Regions from separate parts of the Brevibacillus sp. B_LB10_24 genome, predicted to be linked through region 2. Evidence: riboswitches for the same ligand, from Rfam matches in the RefSeq annotation. Region 2 holds a riboswitch; each other region holds the start of a gene.
What was found. Region 2 has a riboswitch for thiamine pyrophosphate ahead of thiT (energy-coupled thiamine transporter ThiT). Riboswitches for the same ligand answer to the same signal wherever they lie in the genome.
Positions count from the first base shown of each region.

Region 1: linked by a shared signal. The riboswitch ahead of thiD (bifunctional hydroxymethylpyrimidine kinase/phosphomethylpyrimidine kinase) and the one ahead of thiT (energy-coupled thiamine transporter ThiT) in region 2 are both predicted to bind thiamine pyrophosphate.
Region 3: linked by a shared signal. The riboswitch ahead of ACI7RC_RS25965 (ABC transporter substrate-binding protein) and the one ahead of thiT (energy-coupled thiamine transporter ThiT) in region 2 are both predicted to bind thiamine pyrophosphate.

Region 1 is NZ_JBJQOQ010000012.1:127,292-133,593, reverse strand. It holds gene ACI7RC_RS13505 (class I SAM-dependent methyltransferase) at 1-627, shown strand, start outside; gene ACI7RC_RS13500 (NUDIX hydrolase) at 726-1,106, opposite strand; gene thiW (energy coupling factor transporter S component ThiW) at 1,247-1,732, opposite strand; gene thiE (thiamine phosphate synthase) at 1,719-2,378, opposite strand; gene thiM (hydroxyethylthiazole kinase) at 2,375-3,190, opposite strand; gene thiD (bifunctional hydroxymethylpyrimidine kinase/phosphomethylpyrimidine kinase) at 3,187-4,020, opposite strand; TPP riboswitch at 4,102-4,212, opposite strand; gene ACI7RC_RS13475 (tetratricopeptide repeat protein) at 4,264-4,926, opposite strand; gene ACI7RC_RS13470 (hypothetical protein) at 4,964-5,446, opposite strand; gene ACI7RC_RS13465 (succinate dehydrogenase/fumarate reductase transmembrane subunit) at 5,475-6,110, shown strand; gene ACI7RC_RS13460 (fumarate reductase flavoprotein subunit) at 6,107-6,302, shown strand, end outside.
Region 2 is NZ_JBJQOQ010000032.1:29,001-35,302, reverse strand. It holds gene ACI7RC_RS22130 (M56 family metallopeptidase) at 1-50, shown strand, start outside; gene ACI7RC_RS22125 (CocE/NonD family hydrolase) at 77-1,870, opposite strand; gene ACI7RC_RS22120 (hypothetical protein) at 2,122-2,373, shown strand; gene ACI7RC_RS22115 (hypothetical protein) at 2,415-2,738, opposite strand; TPP riboswitch at 2,879-2,989, shown strand; gene thiT (energy-coupled thiamine transporter ThiT) at 3,156-3,704, shown strand; gene ACI7RC_RS22105 (hypothetical protein) at 3,883-4,014, opposite strand; gene trpB (tryptophan synthase subunit beta) at 4,142-5,302, shown strand; gene corA (magnesium/cobalt transporter CorA) at 5,482-6,302, shown strand, end outside.
Region 3 is NZ_JBJQOQ010000048.1:22,615-28,916, forward strand. It holds gene ACI7RC_RS25955 (ABC transporter ATP-binding protein) at 1-438, opposite strand, end outside; gene ACI7RC_RS25960 (ABC transporter permease) at 466-1,227, opposite strand; gene ACI7RC_RS25965 (ABC transporter substrate-binding protein) at 1,250-2,281, opposite strand; TPP riboswitch at 2,361-2,473, opposite strand; tRNA gene ACI7RC_RS25970 (tRNA-Arg) at 2,493-2,569, opposite strand; gene serS (serine--tRNA ligase) at 2,671-3,948, opposite strand; T-box leader at 3,999-4,224, opposite strand; gene pdxT (pyridoxal 5'-phosphate synthase glutaminase subunit PdxT) at 4,286-4,876, opposite strand; gene pdxS (pyridoxal 5'-phosphate synthase lyase subunit PdxS) at 4,889-5,773, opposite strand; gene ACI7RC_RS25990 (D-alanyl-D-alanine carboxypeptidase family protein) at 5,868-6,302, opposite strand, start outside.

The sequences.
Region 1 (6,302 bases), on a different contig from region 2:
GATTTGACGAAGGAATTGGCTGACCTTGGCGCGGATCCGTTTGGCATCGACCTCTCTTACGCGATGATCGAGAAGGCGAAAGAGAAATACCCTGAACTTGCCTTTTCGGTGGAAAATGCGGAAACATTCCGTACCGCCGAACCATTTGACGCGGTTTTTTCCAATGCGGCGCTGCACTGGATGAAGCATCCCGACCTCGCAGCCGAGACCATACGATTGGCACTGCGCCCAGGCGGACGTTTTGCAGCTGAGTTTGGCGGCAAAGGAAACGTCGAGACCATCATTCACGGGATGCAAACCGTCTTGGCCAGGTACGGCATCGATGCGGCAGAGCGAAATCCCTGGTACTTTCCCAGCATCGGAGAGTACAGCAGTCTGCTCGAACGGCACGGCTTTAGGGTACAATTTGCCTTACACTTTCACCGCCCTACGCCGCTGCGTGACGGCGAAAGAGGACTGTCGCACTGGTTGACCAGTTTTGGGGATGACTTTTTTCCGGGACTGTCTGCCGGAGAGAAGGAAGAGGCGTTTTCACGGATTGAAGATGAGCTTCGCCCGCTCTTGTTCCGCGATGGCGTCTGGGTAGCCGATTACTGGCGGATACGGGTCTTGGCAGTAAAAGCGTGAGGTATAGCCTTAGCATCGGCAGGGAGTGAAACCCGGTTAGAGTCTGCCAAACCGGGTTCCACTCCCTGCCGGATCATCGGAGGATCATAACGACGGCATCAGCCGGCTTTCCGAATGGAATCCTTGTAGCCTTGTGGCATGTAGGCCTGCTCCACTTCGGAGAGCGGCAGCCACTGATACTCCTGATGTTCGCTGCTCAGCCTGAACCGGGAGGCATCTTCGCAGTGGCAGCGATACGTGACCACAAACACTTCATGGCCGGCAAACACCTTGTAGACCCAGACGTCAAGCAAGGCATCGACACTGCAGATGATTCCCGTTTCTTCGCGTATTTCCCGAATCACGCACGTCTCCGGCGTTTCCCCCCGCTCTAGCCTGCCGCCGGGAAGCTCCCACTCATTTCGCTCGTTTTTGAGCAACAATACCCGATCGTTTTCGATGATAACTCCTTTTACCGAGATGGGCAGCTGCAACCCCATCCAATCCCTCCTTTTGCCTTGCCCAGGACAGGCAAGCTGAATCCACTTCGCGAATGACCCTAATCATTTACCCCAAACCCGGCGAATAAAAACCAGAGAATGGTCCGCTGCCCGGGCAAGCGACAACTGCCGAACCGGCCTCAAAGCCGGGCGGAAGCTGTTTTTCGCAGCGCTGCGACAACTGCCAAGCCGATCGCCGCGCCGGTTATCGAGCTGACCAAAAAAGGGGGGACAAAGGCCAGGGCAGCGGCCGATGTTTGCAGCAGCAGCCTGGCGACGGGCACGGACAGCAGGGCTCCGATGACTCCGGTGCCAAAAATTTCACCCAGCGCAGCCGTCCAGGTCTTCTGGTATCGACTGTACAGATAACCGGCAAAAAAAGCGCCGATCATCCCGCCGGGGAAGGCCAGCAGCGAGCCTACACCCAGCAAATTGCGCAGCAAGCCGATGGCAAAGGCGACGATGACTGCCGGTCCGGGGCCGAGCAGAATGCCGGCAATCACGTTAATGCTGTGCTGGATCGGAAACGCTTTTGCCACCCCTGCAGGCAGCCAGATAAGGTGCGAACTGATCGTGCCGATTGCCACCAGCATCGCCATTATCGTGATCCGTTTAGTGCTGCCCAAGACCGTTCACCTCCCTTTTCAGTGCCTGCGCGGCTTGGCGGGGCGAATCGGACAGGCTGATCGCGGAGATGACAGCAATTCCATCAGCCCCGGATCGAATTACAGCCCCGGCATTACCGTGCTGTATGCCGCCGATGCCGACCATCGGCAGCGCAATTCCTCCGGATCGAAACATCTGGATGATCCTGGTACCAGCCACTTCTCTCGTATCTTTTTTCGTCTCCGTCGGATAGATCGGACCGACGCCGACATAATCGGCACCGATCCGGACCGCTTTTTGCGCTTCTGCCAGATTGTGGACGGAGACTCCCAGGATTTTTCCGGCGATCCTGGAGCGGGTGCTGGGTATATCCCCGTCCTCCTGTCCGATATGCAGCCCGTCAGCGTCAAGCGTTTCCATCAGTTCAAGATCGTCGTTTACAAAAAAAGGAACCCCGTATCGCTTGCAGATCTTTTGCAGTTCTTTTGCCAGTTCCGCTTTATTCGGGCCGAGAGCGCCTTCTCCTTTTTCCCGAAATTGAAAACACGTAACTCCTCCCTTCAGGCTTTCTTCCAGAACTGCAACCGGATCCGTTCGGCAATTGACGCTGCCTATCACAAAGTACAATTTCAACGCTTCGCGCAATGAAGACGCCTTCGTCATCATAAGGGTACCTCCTTTCGTTTAAGCCCTTCGGCCGAGGACAACTCCCGGTCGGTCAGCAAAGAGAGTTGATCCAAAAACGCAGCTTGAAAGCTCCCCGGGCCGCGGGATCCTTTCGCTGCTTTCTCCCCGCAAAGTCCTGCCATCGTCATAGCCGCAGCTGCTCTCTCGGCAACGGACAGAGAGACAGCCACTGACTTGGCCAAAAACAAGCCGATCAGCGCAGTTGCCAGGCAGCCTGTGCCGGTCACTTTGCTCATCATTTCACTGCCGTGCTCCACATGAAATAGCTTTTCGCCATTCGTGATCACGTCTGTCTTCCCCGTCACAATCAAAGTAGTTTGCAGCTGTTTGGCTAACCGGCAAGCAAGCCGTTCAACGCTGCTGCCGACGTCTCCGTCCACCCCTTTTCCCGCCCAGCGCTCACCTGCCAGGAAGCCGATTTCCGCAGCATTGCCGCAAATTGCATCCGGTCTGACTTCTTCTATAATGCGGTTCACTGCCTCTTTGCGCAGCCGGGACAAGCCGGCTCCAACAGGGTCAAGAACGACGGGAATGCCGTTTGCTTTGGCCGTTTTACCGGCAAGGATCATTCCCTCTGCGATATCGGGTTCAAGCGTACCGAGGTTTACTACCAGGGCATCCGCATGGGCGGCGGCCTCGCACACTTCCTCTGGGTGATGGGCACACATCGGACTTCCCCCGGCAGCAAGCAGGCCGTTGGCGACAAAGTTGACCGTCACTCGATTGGTGATCAGGTGAACCAGCGGTTTTTTTGTCCGAATTTGCTGTAACATGTTCGGAAACGGGATCATTTGTTAACACCCACCCACTGACTGTACTTCCGATAGGCCCAATGATTGGTTGGACCGTGGCCGGAGCCGATCGACAGCGGGTATTCGATTGCCGCCTGGATAAACGCTTTCGCCGTCTTAACCGCAGCAAGGGGAGTCTTCCCTGCTGCAAGCTCTGCCGTGATCGCGGCGGAAAAGGTGCAGCCTGTGCCATGCGTGTGGTTGGTATACACCCGCGGTCCCGTCAATTCATAATAATCCCGGCCGTCAAAAAACAAGTCTGTCGCCGCGTCCTCTTCCAGATGCCCCCCTTTGATCACGACATGCTGGGCCCCCATATCCGCGATTTGTTTTGCTGCTTCTTTCCGGTCGGCCAAGCTGTTCAATGTTTTGCCGGTCAATTTTTCCGCTTCCGGGACATTGGGCGTTACGATCTTGGCGAGCGGAAGCAGGTGTTCCTTCAAAGCTTGCACTGCCTCCTCCTGCAGCAGACCGGTTCCGCCTTTGGCGATCATCACCGGGTCTACCACGAGATTGCTCCAGCCGAACCGCCTGATACAGGACGCGACCGCCGCAATGATCTCTCCGCTAAACAGCATGCCGGTTTTCGCCGCCTGCGGGGCGAGATCAATCTCAATCGCTGTCAATTGTTCTACAATGGCTTCCACTGTCAGCTGGTAAACCCCCCGGACACCCAGCGTATTTTGCGCCGTAACCGCAGTCAGCACCGACATCCCGTACACGTCCAGCTCCTGAAACGTCTTGAGGTCTGCCTGAATCCCCGCTCCTCCGCCGCTATCCGAGCCGGCGATGGTCAATGCTTTGGGAATGCCCGTCCCAAACGTCCTCACTTCTCATCCGCTCCTCTCTTTTTTCAAGCGCAAAAAAGCCACCCTCCGAGGAAGGTGGCTAAAAGCTCGAGTATGCATGCTCCATAGTCCACACCACTTCCCTCCGCCAGTACAAACTGGATCAGGTTCAAAGGGTTGATGAACTCATTCATCTCTCAGCTTTTGTGTATCAAAGCACCCCTAGTGGAAAACAATATGCAATTACCTGTTATGGTAGCAGAGACTGCAAAAGTTTTCAACCTGCTATTTCAGCATCGAAAGCATCGCCCAGCGTCTCTCCGTGCGCTTTTTGTACTTGGGCAGCGAACGGTAAATGTCTACAGCCTCGCGAAACGCCGCCTTTGCCTCGCTGTTTTTGCCAAGCTGCGCGTACAGTTGGCCCAGCAGGTAGTAGCTCTTGCAAGAGGAGGAGTTGATTTCCCGGAAACGCTCCAGGAAGCTGAGCGCCTTTTCCCGGTCGGAGGCGGAAAACGCTTCGGCCAGATCCAGATAAGGTTCGCCGTACTTGACCCGCGGATTCATCGCCAGCGCTTTTTCGATCAGCTTTTCTCCGTCCGCCAGGTTCCCCAGCTTAAGTCGGCAAAGCCCCAGCTGATACCAGAATTCCGCCGATTCTGACATGACGGACTGGCTGTTCTCCAGGTAGGACAAAGCCTCTTGGTAGCGTTTTTTCTCGATCAAAATATGCGCGATTTCCAGCTTTGACGAAGTATGATGCGGATTCAGCCTGACTTCCTGCTTCAGCTTGGCCAGCCTTCTGCTTTGTTTCAGGGGTTTGACCCAGTTTGGCAAAATTCCCACAAACCGCATGTCCAGAAAGTAGAGAATCACCAGTAAAAGAATGATAGCGATAAACGGATTGCCCGTGATCCAAAACAACAGGGAAAACAACAGAAACTTGCTCAAAGAATCACCTCTATATACTGCTGCTCTCTTTATTCTATCAATTGCATCGCCTGAAGTCGATCTTTATGCACATGATCTTGCCATTTAGCCCCAGCTCGAGAAGACCTCTGCGGGTGAAAGGAGGGCCCCTCTCGCGGCAGGATGCTTTTCCGACAGCATTTTTGCTGTAGACTTCGAATATTGTTGTAATAAAAAACTCAGGTGCTGGCGACATCTCCTCAATTGAACTCCACATTTTATTTACGGTCACACCACAGCGAAACACTTTTAGAAAGGAAGGGAACAGATGAACGTTTCGGATTGCTGTGGCGCTGCGACGAAGGTGGAACACCGGCCGGATCATCCCTTTTTCTATGACGACCTGTACGATTTGAAGATACCCGTACTTGTTTGCACCCAATGTGGAAAAGTTCTTGGTCTTACTCCAGGTAAGCCCCGTGAGGATCAAAACCTGTAACGATGTCGCCAGGATGTAGCTTGCCATCGCCGAGAAGGACTTTAACGGAGGTTGCGCTGTCATTGAAGCGCTTCCTGGAAGGAGAATGGCTATGCAGTTGCAAAGAGCCTTGACCCAAAACAGAAAAGCGGATTTATGGATGGAACTGGTTCAAACGGTCAGCGGCTTGTTGTTGGTCGGATTTTTGTGGACACATATGATTTTCGTCGCCTCCATTCTTTTGGGTGCAGGCGCCTTCAACAAACTGGCCCACTTCATGGAGCAATTTTACCTGCTGCACCTGGCAGTCGCGTTCATCATCCTGACGGTCGGGGCCCACCTTGGCGCCGTGCTGCGCCGGATCCCCAGCCGCTGGCAGGAGCAGAAGACCGTCTGGCGGCACGCGAAGATCATCCGGCATCAGGATACCTGGTCTTGGCTGTTTCAGGCGGTAACCGGCAGCGCCATGCTGCTTTTGATCATCATTCACGTCTTCGTCGTGGTGTACGCCGGGATCGACGCAAAGCTAAGCGCGGGCCGCATTCACTCGTGGATGCTTTGGTTTTACCTCATCTTTCTGGTTATGGCCGAGTACCATGCCAGCGTCGGGCTGTATCGCGCCCTGGTGAAATGGGGATTTGTCAAACGGCACAGTCTGAAACGGGTGCTTACCGTGGTCACGATCTGCACCATTCTGCTCGGTCTGGCCAGCATATGGGTATTTTTCTCGCTGGGGGGTTCCGTATGAGCCGATATGACAGCTTTACTGCAGACGTATTAATTGTCGGAGCCGGTCTGGCCGGGGAACGGGCTGCGATCGAAGCCGCCACGCAGGGCCTGAATGTCATCATCCTCAGCTTGGTTCCGCCCAGGCGTTCCCACAGTGCGGCGGCTCAAGGCGGGATGCAGGCTTCTCTCGGCAACAGCGCAATGGGGAGAG
Region 2 (6,302 bases):
TCGCCAAATTTCTCCTGAAGCTGGACAAGGATTTCGGACCGCTCGTTTGAACATAAAACAAACCAGTCGGACGCCTTCATTGGCGTGCGACTGGTTTGTTTATCTGATGCTGCATGAGCGACTTCAAGCGCTCCAACAAGCTGGTCCACTTCTGCTCTGGCGGGTTTTGAACTTGCCCCTTCAAATTCGTGCCGATCACCGGGATCTCCAGGCTCGAAGGATGAGTTGCATCCTGGTAGATCGTCACTTCGGCCGGAGTGGGATTGAGGCCCGGTCCCTGGGGAGCGATCTGGTGAGGCAGCGCTTTGCTCCCGCCGGCAATGCTTAGGCGAATCCGGTGTCCGGCCGCGAAGACGTACGATGTGGGCAAGGTTTCGATCTCATATTGTTCGATTTTACCCGGTGTGAGCGGCGCCGGATGGGAGCGCGACTTTGCCCGGGGGGCGTTCAGGTAGCCGGTTGTAACCTGTTTGGACTCTCCGCCGGGGGCGACGTCTGTCACTTGTATGACAAAGTCCGTATCCTTCGCAGTGGCTGCAGCCCAAAAGGTAAATTTCAAGCTGCCCGTCACTTCCGTAGGGACGGAAAGCGCACCTGTGGTCCAGGTAAGCGTTTTTGCTTCATACGGGCGTTGATCCGCTTGCGTAATCCCGTTGTCGTTGCTCCGCATCGCAGGCAGGAAGGGTCCCGCAGCGGGAGAATAGCTGTACTTGGCAACCGACTTTTTCTCCGCGGGTTTATCGGCCGACAGTGAACCGTCATTCAAGCTTTTGACAGACCCGCTTCGCGTCTGGCTCAAATACAGTGTTTCCAGATTGGCATCCGGGATCGGCCAGGCTTTTTCGAACCGCCATTGATTGGGTCCTTGCACATAGATCAGCACAGGATCCTCCTGGTCGATGCCGTTATCCAGCCCGAGTAGATAGTGGTCGAACCAGAGTTGCTGGTAATTTCTGTAACTGTAGGGGAGAAGCGATTTGATCGAGGTATGGGCCTCAGGTCCGATGATGAGCTTGCTGCTGCCGTTCATGGTGCTGTATTCCGCGAAAGCTTTCACGTTGCCCGGGGTGATGTAATCGTTCCAGCCGCCTGAGATCAATACGGCTATGCCGTGGTCGGCCATCGCTTGAAGATCCTCGGCCAGTACGGTGCGCTCCCGCCACCAACTGTCGAAATTTCGATGCTGGACGGCCGAGGTGTACTCCGGGAAGCCGCGTGCTGCTCTGCCCGGTCCGGGCAGCATCCCGCCCGGATACCACAGCGTGTCATAGCAATCCGTACAAGCGATCTCGGGGGTGATTGCCCGCAGGTGAGGAGGAAGTTCCTTGGCCGCAAGCCATTGGTTGATCCCTAAGAGGGACGCGCCAACCATACCCACGTTGCCGTCGCTCCACGTCTGTTCGGCGGCCCATTCAATCACGTCATAGCCGTCTTTCCCGAATTTATTGTAGAGGTTCTTGACCCCTCTCGACGGCGGGGTCCCTCGCATAGTCACATGCAAAGCCGCATACCCGCGCTGTGCCATCTCAAAAGGCAGATGATCCATCTGCCGGCCGGTACGGCTGTCGTGACCATAGCCGTTTGGCATCACCAGCGTAGGGAATGGACCGCTCTTCTGGGGCAAATACAGGCGGCCTTTCAAGAGGACGCCGTCGCGCATCGGAATGGTCACATCATCTTGAACCGTTACTCTGTAGCGCTCCATAGAAATCTGCGGTTTTTCGGGACCGGTCACCCAATTCCGCTGCTCGGTCCCCAGCCCCTTGGGGCCGATGGATGCAGCCTTCGCACTGCCGGCGTGAGGAGTGTACCCCGGGAGCAGCAAACACAACGCAAAAATGAGCAAAAGGGGTAGATATCGTATCCGCAAGTGTAACCCTCCAAAAGATCCTATCGATAACATAACCGTAAGGAACGCTTCTAACCTGTCGTTTTGCTGTCAGGCCCTCTGAAGTAATTCTTCCCTGACGAAGCAACTCCTCTCGGGAGAAAATAGACGGAAAATTCATATTCCGTACGGGTTGTCTTGGCCTGTACTCATGGCTCATCCCGGCATGCATATGATCAGTTCTGCCGGGAAATAGTACCAGGTAAGAACATGCAGACAAGGCGGAAGCAAAGATGAAAAAATCAGAGGAAAACGTGCAGGTAAACATCCTGACGACCAAGCAAAATTTGGATACACCCTACATTACCGAACAGGCGGAAGACGACGAACAGACGGAGGTCGATTCGGACGTAAATGAAGATCCCGTCCGGGAGTGGCTGCTGGATCAATCGGCAGCCGCTTTTGCAAACCAAGTAAAGACCCGGGATCAAGCCGGCGAAGCAGCCGAGGTATACGCGAAGCGCTGGGAAGATGACCGGATATGAGACAAAAAGGCCCGTCTCGGAATTGTGGAGACGGGCTTCGTTCAGTTGCTTTTTTGGTATTGCTGCAATCTCTCTGCTGCCAAGTCCGGGTTCATATCAATCTGAAACAGCATGCTCAAATGGCTGGTGGACGTCAGCGACCGGCGGGTGGCGTGGTAAAGGGTGGGCTTCTCGTGTTTGATGATGCTCATGATTTCCGTGGTAGGCGGAGTGACCACATTGATTCTCAGCAGACCATTCAAATAGGAAATGAGCTGTTTCACGGCGGCAGCTTCATCGCTGTCGGGCACGGAATCGATCAGCTCAAGAAGTCCTTTGATGATATTTTTCTTGATGGTTGCCGGATTTACCACTACTTTTGCCATGGTTGTCTTCTACTCCAATCTCTCCTGATGTCTGGGACCAATTACCCAGTTCCTTTCCCTTCCTGGCGTTTGGGTAAACAACCTTTTTCGCAGTCCGTTTGTCTTGACATCTTATACAGATCTGATATGATGGTGCCGTAACCAATATATGCGGGAGCTTGGGAAACTGGGCTGAGAGGATAACTGACTCGTTATCGACCGTTTAACCTGATCTGGATAATGCCAGCGGAGGGATTTGCATACATCGCACCTGTTTGTCGACTCGTATGTGAAGACCGTTGCTTCCACAACGGTTTTTTTCATACCTGTATGCTCGTAAACAACACTTCCTCCGCACATCGGATCATCGATGAAGGGGGGAGTTTTTTTACGCTTGGCTAACAGAAGTGAAAGTGAACAACATACGGAGGGGAAGAGATGAATACAGGGCGTTTGACAATCATGGCGGAGATCGCCATCATGGCAGCACTGGCGTACGTGCTTGGCATGGTCAAAATTTTTCAGATGCCGCAGGGCGGTTCCATTTCGTTAGTGATGCTGCCGATCGTGATCGTGGCGCTGCGCAGAGGGTTGACGGCGGGGTTAATCGCTGGCCTGATCGTCGGCGAGTTGAAATATTTGATTGGAGGATACGTGGTTCATCCGGTCCAGTTTTTTCTGGAGTATCCGGTAGCCTATACGGCGATCGGCTTGGTCGGCCTGGCCCGCTCGGCGAACTGGCTGTCCGGCGCCAATCAAACCGCGAAAATCTGGCTCAGCTTGCTCATGGCCGTAACGGTGCGTTTGTTATGCCATTTTACCGCAGGCGTGGTCTGGTTTGGCTCCTATGCCCCGGAAGGAATGCCGGTAACCACGTATTCTTTCCTATACAACCTGTCTTACATCCTGCCGGAATACATCATAACCGGCATCGTGCTCACCCTGCTGGTCAAAAAAGCACCACAGCTTGCCCACCTCAGCCGGTAAGCCGTTAACAAGATAATCAAACTATCTCAACCAGTCCTGCATCAGCCAGGGCTGGTTTCTTAATGTGAGGACAGCACGAGCAGGAAGAAAAAATGGAGCGAGCACAGTCCTTGGCAACGCCTGCCCAGTCGGAACGGAAAAAAACGGCACACGCTTGTCGACCAAATTCTACGTTGAACTACTTCCAGCCCTTTTTGGTCGAAGTGCCGTTTTTTGTAGTGAAGACGGCCAGCCCGGCTTCCCCGCAGGCGTGCCGCAGACGAAGCTCGCCCATTTTTTTCTTCCGCCGCCACCATGTTCTCAAACTCAAAAGATCCGCCACCTTTTTTTCAGCGACTAGGGCAACCTCATTGACATTTTATCCGGCCGATTGTATTGTAGGTTATAAATGCACTGCCCCTGAGCAGAGCAGGAGAAGAGCTGAGGAGGAGATACACATGAGCACAGCAGAGTTTGAACCGGGGTACTTCGGCCAGTTTGGTGGAAGCTTCGTTCCGCCCGAATTGAAAGAGGTTTTAGACTATTTGGCCGAACAATTTGAGAAGTACAAGGACGATCCGGAGTTTAAACAAGAGTACTTGTACTATTTAAAGGAATACGTCGGCAGGGAAAATCCCCTCACGTACGCGAGAAACCTGACAGAAAAATGCAACGGTGCGAAAATTTACCTGAAAAGGGAAGATTTAAACCACACCGGTGCCCATAAAATCAACAATGTCATCGGACAAATTTTGCTGGCCAAACGCATGGGAGCCAAGCGCGTCATCGCCGAAACGGGAGCAGGCCAGCACGGAGTAGCAACCGCGACCGCCTGTGCGATGTTTGGCATGGATTGCACGATCTACATGGGAGCGGAAGATACCAGGCGGCAGGCGCTCAATGTCTTCAGAATGGAGCTCTTGGGAGCGAAGGTCGTTCCCGTCTCCAAGGGACAGGGTAGGCTGAAAGATGCGGTAGACGAGGCTCTGAACGATTTGGTGCAAAACTATCGGAACACGTTCTACCTGCTCGGCTCAGCAGTGGGACCGCATCCGTTCCCGACGATGGTCAAGCACTTTCAGGCGATTGTCAGCGAAGAGTCGAAGCGGCAGATCCTTGAAAAAGAAGGCCGTCTGCCTGACGCCGTCATCGCCTGCGTAGGGGGCGGAAGCAATGCCATCGGCGCCTTTGCCCACTACATCGAGGAAGCGGGTGTACGCTTGATCGGCGTCGAGCCCGACCAGGCAGCTACCCTGACCAAAGGAGTGCCGGCCGTCATCCACGGCTTCAAATGCCTGGTGCTGCTCGACGAGGAAGGAAATCCGCAGCCGACCTACTCCATCGCCGCCGGTCTGGATTATCCAGGCATCGGTCCGGAACACAGCTATTTGAAGGAAACCGGCCGCGCCGAGTACTATACGGTGACGAACGAGGAAGTGCTCGAAGCTTTTCAGATCCTGTCCAAAACAGAGGGGATCATCCCTGCCCTGGAAAGCTCCCATGCCGTCGCCTACGCGTTGAAACTGGCCCCGACGATGAACCGGGATCAGATTCTCATCGTGAACCTCTCCGGCAGAGGCGACAAAGACGTAGAGCAAGTCTTCCAGATGTTAAATTAGAGGAAGCAAATGCAAGACCCGCGCTTTCATCGAGGCGGGTCTTTTTGCGTTTAGCGGAGAAGAACATGCGTATCTGTCAAAAACTCTGCAAAATGGACTGATAGCCTTTGCCAAAACGGGTCAGACTGAATTTGAACCCTGCTGGCCGAGTTTAGAAGACAAAGGATGTGAAACAGCCCGTGTTGAGAATCCAGGCGCTGACGACGGATCGCCGCTTTCTGACCGATCTTTCTCTCGAACAGTTATCTGCCGAAGATATCCTGTGGTATTGGGTGGATTTCAGCGAGCCGAGCGAACAGGAGTCTGATTTGCTGCGGACTTATTTTCACTTTCATCCGCTCAGCATCGAGGATTGCCTGTACTTCATTCAGCGGCCGAAGCTGGATCATTTTGCCAACTACCATTTTTTTGTATTGCACGCGCTAAACCGGGAGACGCTGGACGTCGTGGAGGTTGACCTGTTCGTCGCGGAGAAATACATCGTCTCTTACCACAAAGCGCCGCTGCAGGAGATCGATGAGGTATGGAACCAACTGCCGGAAAAGGGCGAGCTGATCCAAAACACGCTGCACGTCGCCTCCACGGTCATTGACAAGCTGGTCGATTTTTACTTCCCGATCGTCGATCAAATGGAAGACAGGCTCGTCGACCTTGGAGAACACGGGGAGGCGAAGTCCCTGCGCAGAAGGCTTGACCGGGTTTTTGAAATCCGCAACGACCTCTTGAAAGTTCGCCATTCGATTTTTCCTATGCGCGATCTGGTCTACCGCATGCTGAATTCCACGCATTTACAAGGGCTGGAGGAGTATCGCTTCTATCTGGCCGATATACACGATCACCTGCTGAAGCTGACCGAGATGATCGAGCGGAACCGGGAGATAACGTCTGATCTGCGGGACAGCTACATGTCGATCAACACCAACCGGACGAACACGATCATGACCACACTGACTGTGATCGCCACGATCTTTATGCCGCTCACCTTTATCGCCGGCGTCTA
Region 3 (6,302 bases), on a different contig from region 2:
GAAAGCGACTCGCTGCTGCATGCCGCCTGACAAAACATGGGGGTAAGCTTGTTCATACCCCTGCAGTCCGACTTTGCCCAGCCACTCTCTCGCCATTTCGATCGACTCCCGCCGGGGCAGTCCCGCTACCTCTCTGGCCAATATGGCGTTGTCGACGATCGTTCGCCATGGAAACAGCGCCGGCTGCTGCGGCATGTAGCTGATCAGTCCCTTTGTCCCGGTCACGTCTTTTCCGTCCATGAACACCTGCCCTGACGTAGGCCGAATCAATCCGCCAATGATGTGAAACAGCGTACTCTTTCCGCTCCCGGAGGGGCCGACGATCGAGACAAACTGGCCTTTTTTTACCGTCAAGGTAATATTGTCGAGCACCTTTCTTTCCGTTCCGTTGCTTCGAAACGTTTTGGCAAGGTTTCGGAGTTTCAATTGGCAGTCCATTGTTACGCTTTACCCCCCCGTCGCAGCCTACACCTTCGGCTTCCACCTGGTACACAATCTCTCCAAAAGGATGATGAACCCAAATAACAGCAGGCTTAAAAATACGATCATAAAAATCGCTACAAAGACCCGGTCCGTGCGAAATCCGGATTTGGCAAGCAGCATGTAGACCCCGATCCCCTTATCCGAACCGAGCCACTCCGAAATGACGGCACCCATCACGCTGTATGTCGCAGAGATCTTTAACCCGGAGAACAGGTACGGAATGGCATGGGGCAGCTCCAGTTTGAAAAAAATCTGCCGCCGGCTGGCACCGATCATCTTCATGTAATTCAGCATCACCGGATCCGTTTGGGCAAAGCCATCCAGGGTCGCGACAGCAATGGGAAAAAAGCAGACCAGTGTGATGACGATGATCTTCGGGAGCAGCCCGAAACCAAACCAGATCATCAACAGCGGCGCCAAAGCGATAATCGGGATGTTTTGGCTCAAAATCAACAAGGGATAAAAAGCCGTTTTGAGCCGCGGCAGCATGTGTAAAACGAACGATAGTACAAATCCAACGATTGCCCCCACGACATACCCGATAAGTGTCATCCGAATGGTAAAGGCCGTATGCATCCATATCCTCGGCATGCTGCTCACACCCTCGGAGAGGATTTGCAGCGGACTCGGCAGCATCCAGGCGGGAACCGGCCATATGGTGACAGCCAGCTGCCAGACCGTCAACAGGAATAGGATCGCCGCGGCCGGCGGCCATAACTTTTGAAGCCACGTTCTGTTCAGCATTGCTTTTGTCTCCCTGTTTTGTTTATTTTCCGTCCGGGAGAAACTCATTAGTGAAGGCCGTATCTACTTCTAACGGCTTCTCCAACAAATGATGCTCATACATCCATTTTGCATAATTTTCCCATACTGACTTTTTCTGTTCTCCCCAACGCGGTGCATCATCCTGGTAGCGGGAACTCAACCATTTTTGACTAGCAACGACCAGATCCTTATCCAGATCGGGGGCAGCTTTTAGTAAAATCTGTGCAGCCTCTTCCGGCTTTTCAATCGCGTATTGATATCCTTTGGAGGTGGCGGCCATAAATGCTTTGACGATTTCCGGTTTTTCCTTGATCATCTTTTCGCTGGTGATCAATACCGGAGTATAAAAGTCAAGGCTGTCAGAGTACTGATTCAAGTAGACGATGTTCAGCGGTTCCTTGCGAAGCTCTGCTTCGATCCCGGTCCATCCGTAGTAGATCAGGGCAAAATCAATATCCCGTTTCATCGAAGTAAAGAAATCTCCTTCCCCCGTGTTGACGATCTTGACTTTCCCGGCATCTGCATGGTCAAACTGCATGACGGATTGAAGCAAGGCAAGTTCCGTCGGGGAACCGTAACCGCCATACGTCTTGCCCTCAAAATCCTTCGGCGTTTTGATATTTTTAAACGCGGGAGAGGCAAAACCGGACGTGTTGTGCTGAATGACTGCTGCGATCGAGACGATTGGCACCCCCTGGGTACGGGCCTGGGAGACGACCTCCTGGTAACTGACGGCAAAGTCGGCGTCACCGGATGCGACCATCGCCTCCGCGCCGCCTGCTCCCGGCTGGACAATCTCCGCGTTCAACCCTTCTTGTTGGTAGTACCCCTGATCTTTGGCGGCGTAAAGCCCTGTGTGGTTCGTATTTGGCGACCAATCCAAGGCAATTTTTATCTGCACGGGTGCGGCTCCGCTTTGCCCTTCCGATGCATGTCCTTGTTCTCCCGCTTCCTGACCTTGACCGCCGCAGCCAGCCAGGCTAAAAATCGCTAACCCCGTCAAAACGGCGTATTTCCACTTACCCAAGTTCATCTTCTCTTCCTCCCCTGATGCTGCGATGCGAACATAAAAAAACGCCCCCTGATCGGGAGCGCGTGTTGGACGCACAAAGAAGTGTCAAAATAGGTTTCCCTACGCTGGCATTACCCAGATCAGGTTTAAAGGGTCAGTATCTTATTGGGATACAATCTCAGCCGGCCAATTCCAGCACCCCAAGCGTATTGATTTGTCAACATCGATAGAATGGTGCCCCCGAGAGGACTCGAACCTCCGACGCACAGTTTAGGAAACTGTCGCTCTATCCAACTGAGCTACGGGGACAAAAAACACCTACACTTTATTATATTTGGGATTAGCCTTTTTTGCAAATGGGAAAAAGCGCAGACTCGAGCCTGCGCCTTCCCGCCTGCATATTTCTTTTTTTACGGGGCGATCCTTTCCAGCCCGCCCATATACGGGCGAATCGCCTCGGGAATCAGAATGCTTCCGTCTGCTTGCTGGTAATTTTCGATGATGGCCGCGACAGTCCGGCCGAGGGCCAGGCCTGAGCCATTTAACGTGTGAACAAACTCGGGCTTGGACTTGGCGTCCCGGCGGAAGCGGATATTGGCCCGCCGCGCCTGGAAATCTTCAAAATTGGAACAGGACGAAATTTCCCGGTAGCAATTGGAGCTGGGAATCCATACCTCAAGATCGTATTTTTTCGCGGCGGTAAAGCCGAGATCGCCTGTGCACATGCTCAGGACCTGGTAGGGCAGGTCCAGCAGCTGCAGGACTTTTTCCGCGTTGGCCACCAGCTTTTCCAATTCCTCATAGGAATCTTCCGGCTTCACAAACTTGACCAGCTCTACCTTGTTGAATTGATGCTGACGGATTAACCCGCGAGTGTCACGGCCTGCAGAACCCGCCTCTGAGCGGAAACACGCGCTGAACGCGGCATAGTACCGGGGCAGGCTGGCACCGTCCAGGATCTCGTCACGATGCATGTTAGTAACCGGCACTTCCGCGGTCGGAATGAGGAAATAGTCCGGGCCGTCCAAGCGAAAGGCATCCTCTTCAAATTTAGGCAGTTGGCCTGTCCCGGTCATGCTCGTCCGGTTCACGATGTATGGCGGGATAATTTCTTCATAGCCGTGCTGGCTCACATGCAAATCCAGCATGAAGTTCATCAAGGCCCGTTCCAAACGTGCACCCGCCTTTTTGTAAAAGACAAAGCGGCTTCCGGTCACTTTCGCCGCCGATTCAAAATCGAGAATACCCAAATCGTTGGCCAGCTCCCAATGCGGCTTTACCGGGAAATCATACTGCTTTGGCTCGCCCCATTTTCTGACGACGACATTTTCCTCCTCCGTTTGGCCTACCGGGGTGGATTCATGCGGCAGGTTTGGCAGACTGAGAAGAATCTCCGTCACTTTCTCATCCAGCTGCCGAAGCTCTTCATCCAGTTCCTTGATCCTGTCGTTTACCTGCTTCATTTCCGCGATCAGATGGTCGGCATTTTCCTTATTCCGTTTCAGTACTGCGACTTGTTCCGATACGGTGTTTCGTTTATTTTTTAAGGTTTCCGCTTCTTGGATGACTTGTCGGCGTTTTTCATCTGTTTCAGCAAATTGGTCAAGAGCGGAAATATCTTCGTTTCGATTGGCCAACTTTCGTCTGACCCCTTCTAAATCCTGTCGCAAAATCTTCGGATCTAACATGACATATCCCTCCATCGCTATATACAAACATAAAAAAACACCCGCTCCCGCTAAGGGACGAGTGTGGACCCGCGTTGCCACCCTTATTGGCAAATTGTCCGCTTCAAATCCGTCAGACAACTTACCCTCTTTTACGTGATAACGGCACGCTGCCGGGCAAGGTTATCTCCCTTGCCGCTCTGGGATGGATTCGTCTGTTTGTTGGGACGGTTTGCACCTGCCACCGCCTCTCTGCACCAATCAATACAGAGTACTTGTTCCCGTCGAAGCTTTCTTCCCTATTATTATTTAAATTTACACCAAAATCTATACGGGTGTAAAGCGCAAAAAAGGCACCTTATACAGGTGCCTTGTCCTCGCGGTATTCTTTGACCATGTCCAGGAAGTACTTGTGAAAACGGCTGTCCTCGGTCAGCTCCGGATGAAACGCCGCTGCCAAAAACTGTCCTTCCCGGGCAGCTACGATCTTGTTATCGTATTTGGCCAGGACTTGTCCCGCACCTCGTACTTCCACGATATAAGGCGCCCGAATAAACACGGCGGGAAAATCGGGTGCCACGCCGGCAATCGGCAGGGAGACTTCAAAGCTGTCCTTCTGTCGGCCGTACGCGTTTCGTTCTACCGTCGTATCCATGAACCTGAGGTAGGCCTCTTCCTGGCCGACAATTTCCTTCGCCAATAAAATCGCTCCGGCACAGGTTCCAAAGATGGGCTTTTTCTCTGCGGCGAACGGCTGCAGTGCCTCCATAAATCCGTATTTTCGCATCATTTTCCCGATCGCGGTGCTTTCTCCGCCGGGGATGACCAAGCCGTCCAGATCACGCAGTTCTTCTGCCTTTTTTACCGCAACCGCTTCTGCACCCGCCTGGTTCAGCATGCGGATGTGTTCGGCTACTGCTCCCTGCAGGGCAAGAACGCCAATTTTCATCGCCATTTCACCTTACCAGCCGCGATCCTGCATGCGGTCTGCGTCGCCAATCTTGGAAATCTCGATGCCTGTCATCGGCGTGCCCAGCCCTTTGGAAACGCGGGCTATCAATTCGTAATCCGTGTAGTGAGTAGTTGCTTCCACAATCGCCCGGGCAAATTTCTCAGGGTTCTCCGATTTGAAAATACCGGAGCCGACAAATACCCCGTCAGCGCCAAGATGCATCATCAAAGCGGCGTCAGACGGTGTGGCAACTCCGCCGGCAGCAAAGTTTACCACTGGCAGCTTGCCGTTTTTGTGCACGTACTCCAACAAGTCATAGGGAGCGCCAAGCGTTTTGGCTTCCGCCATCAACTCGTCATACGACATACTTTGAACCTTGCGAATCTGCGATTGCATTGTCCGCATGTGACGAACGGCTTCTACGATATTGCCCGTTCCCGGCTCGCCTTTGGTGCGGATCATCGAAGCCCCTTCGCCGATGCGCCGCAGTGCCTCGCCCAGATCGCGAGCGCCGCAGACGAAAGGAACGGTAAATTCTTTTTTGTTGATGTGGTACAGATCGTCCGCCGGCGTCAGCACTTCGCTCTCGTCGAGGTAATCGACGCCCATCGATTCCAGAACCCGTGCCTCTACAAAATGACCAATCCGCGCCTTGGCCATGACCGGAATGGAAACCGCCTTTAAAACCTCTTCGACGATGCCGAGATCAGCCATGCGGGCGACTCCGCCGGCTGCGCGAATATCCGAGGGAACCCTTTCCAAAGCCATAACTGCAACAGCACCAGCCGCTTCCGCGATTTTTGCCTGCTCTGCGTTGACGACATCCATAATGACGCCGCCCTTCTGCATTTCTGCCATTCCCCGTTTAACCCGATCTGTCCCTACTTCAACCATATGACAAGCCTCCTGCCCATGGATGGAATATATTAGAAACTTGTCCCTATTTTAAACGATGCTTCATATGATAGACAACCTGCTTTTTTCTTATTTATTTTCCAATAATCCCATTAAATAGGTTACCGATAAACTGAATGATGCTTCTGAAAAACAGGCGGATCCAGCTTCCTTGTTCGACATCCTCTCCAGCCACCAGATCTACGCCGGCATTCTTTAGATCATCAGGCTGCAGATAGTCGCCCTCTGCATCTCCTTCTGCCTTGAACATCACTTTTCCGATAACCTGTCCCTTCTGAACAGGGGCAGTCAAGTCGTTAAACGTGACAGTCGGCGTGAACTTCACGTTGTCCCCCGGCTTCGTAATCACAGAGACGACACTGCCTGTCACTGCTGGAACCGTAACGTCGACTCCTTTTTTTACAGGAGCTGTTTCGAAACCTGTGATGGCAGCCCCCTGATCCACTTGCTTCGTCAGCTTATAGTTGCTGAAGCCGTAATCAAACAGCTTTTTCGTCTCATTAAACCG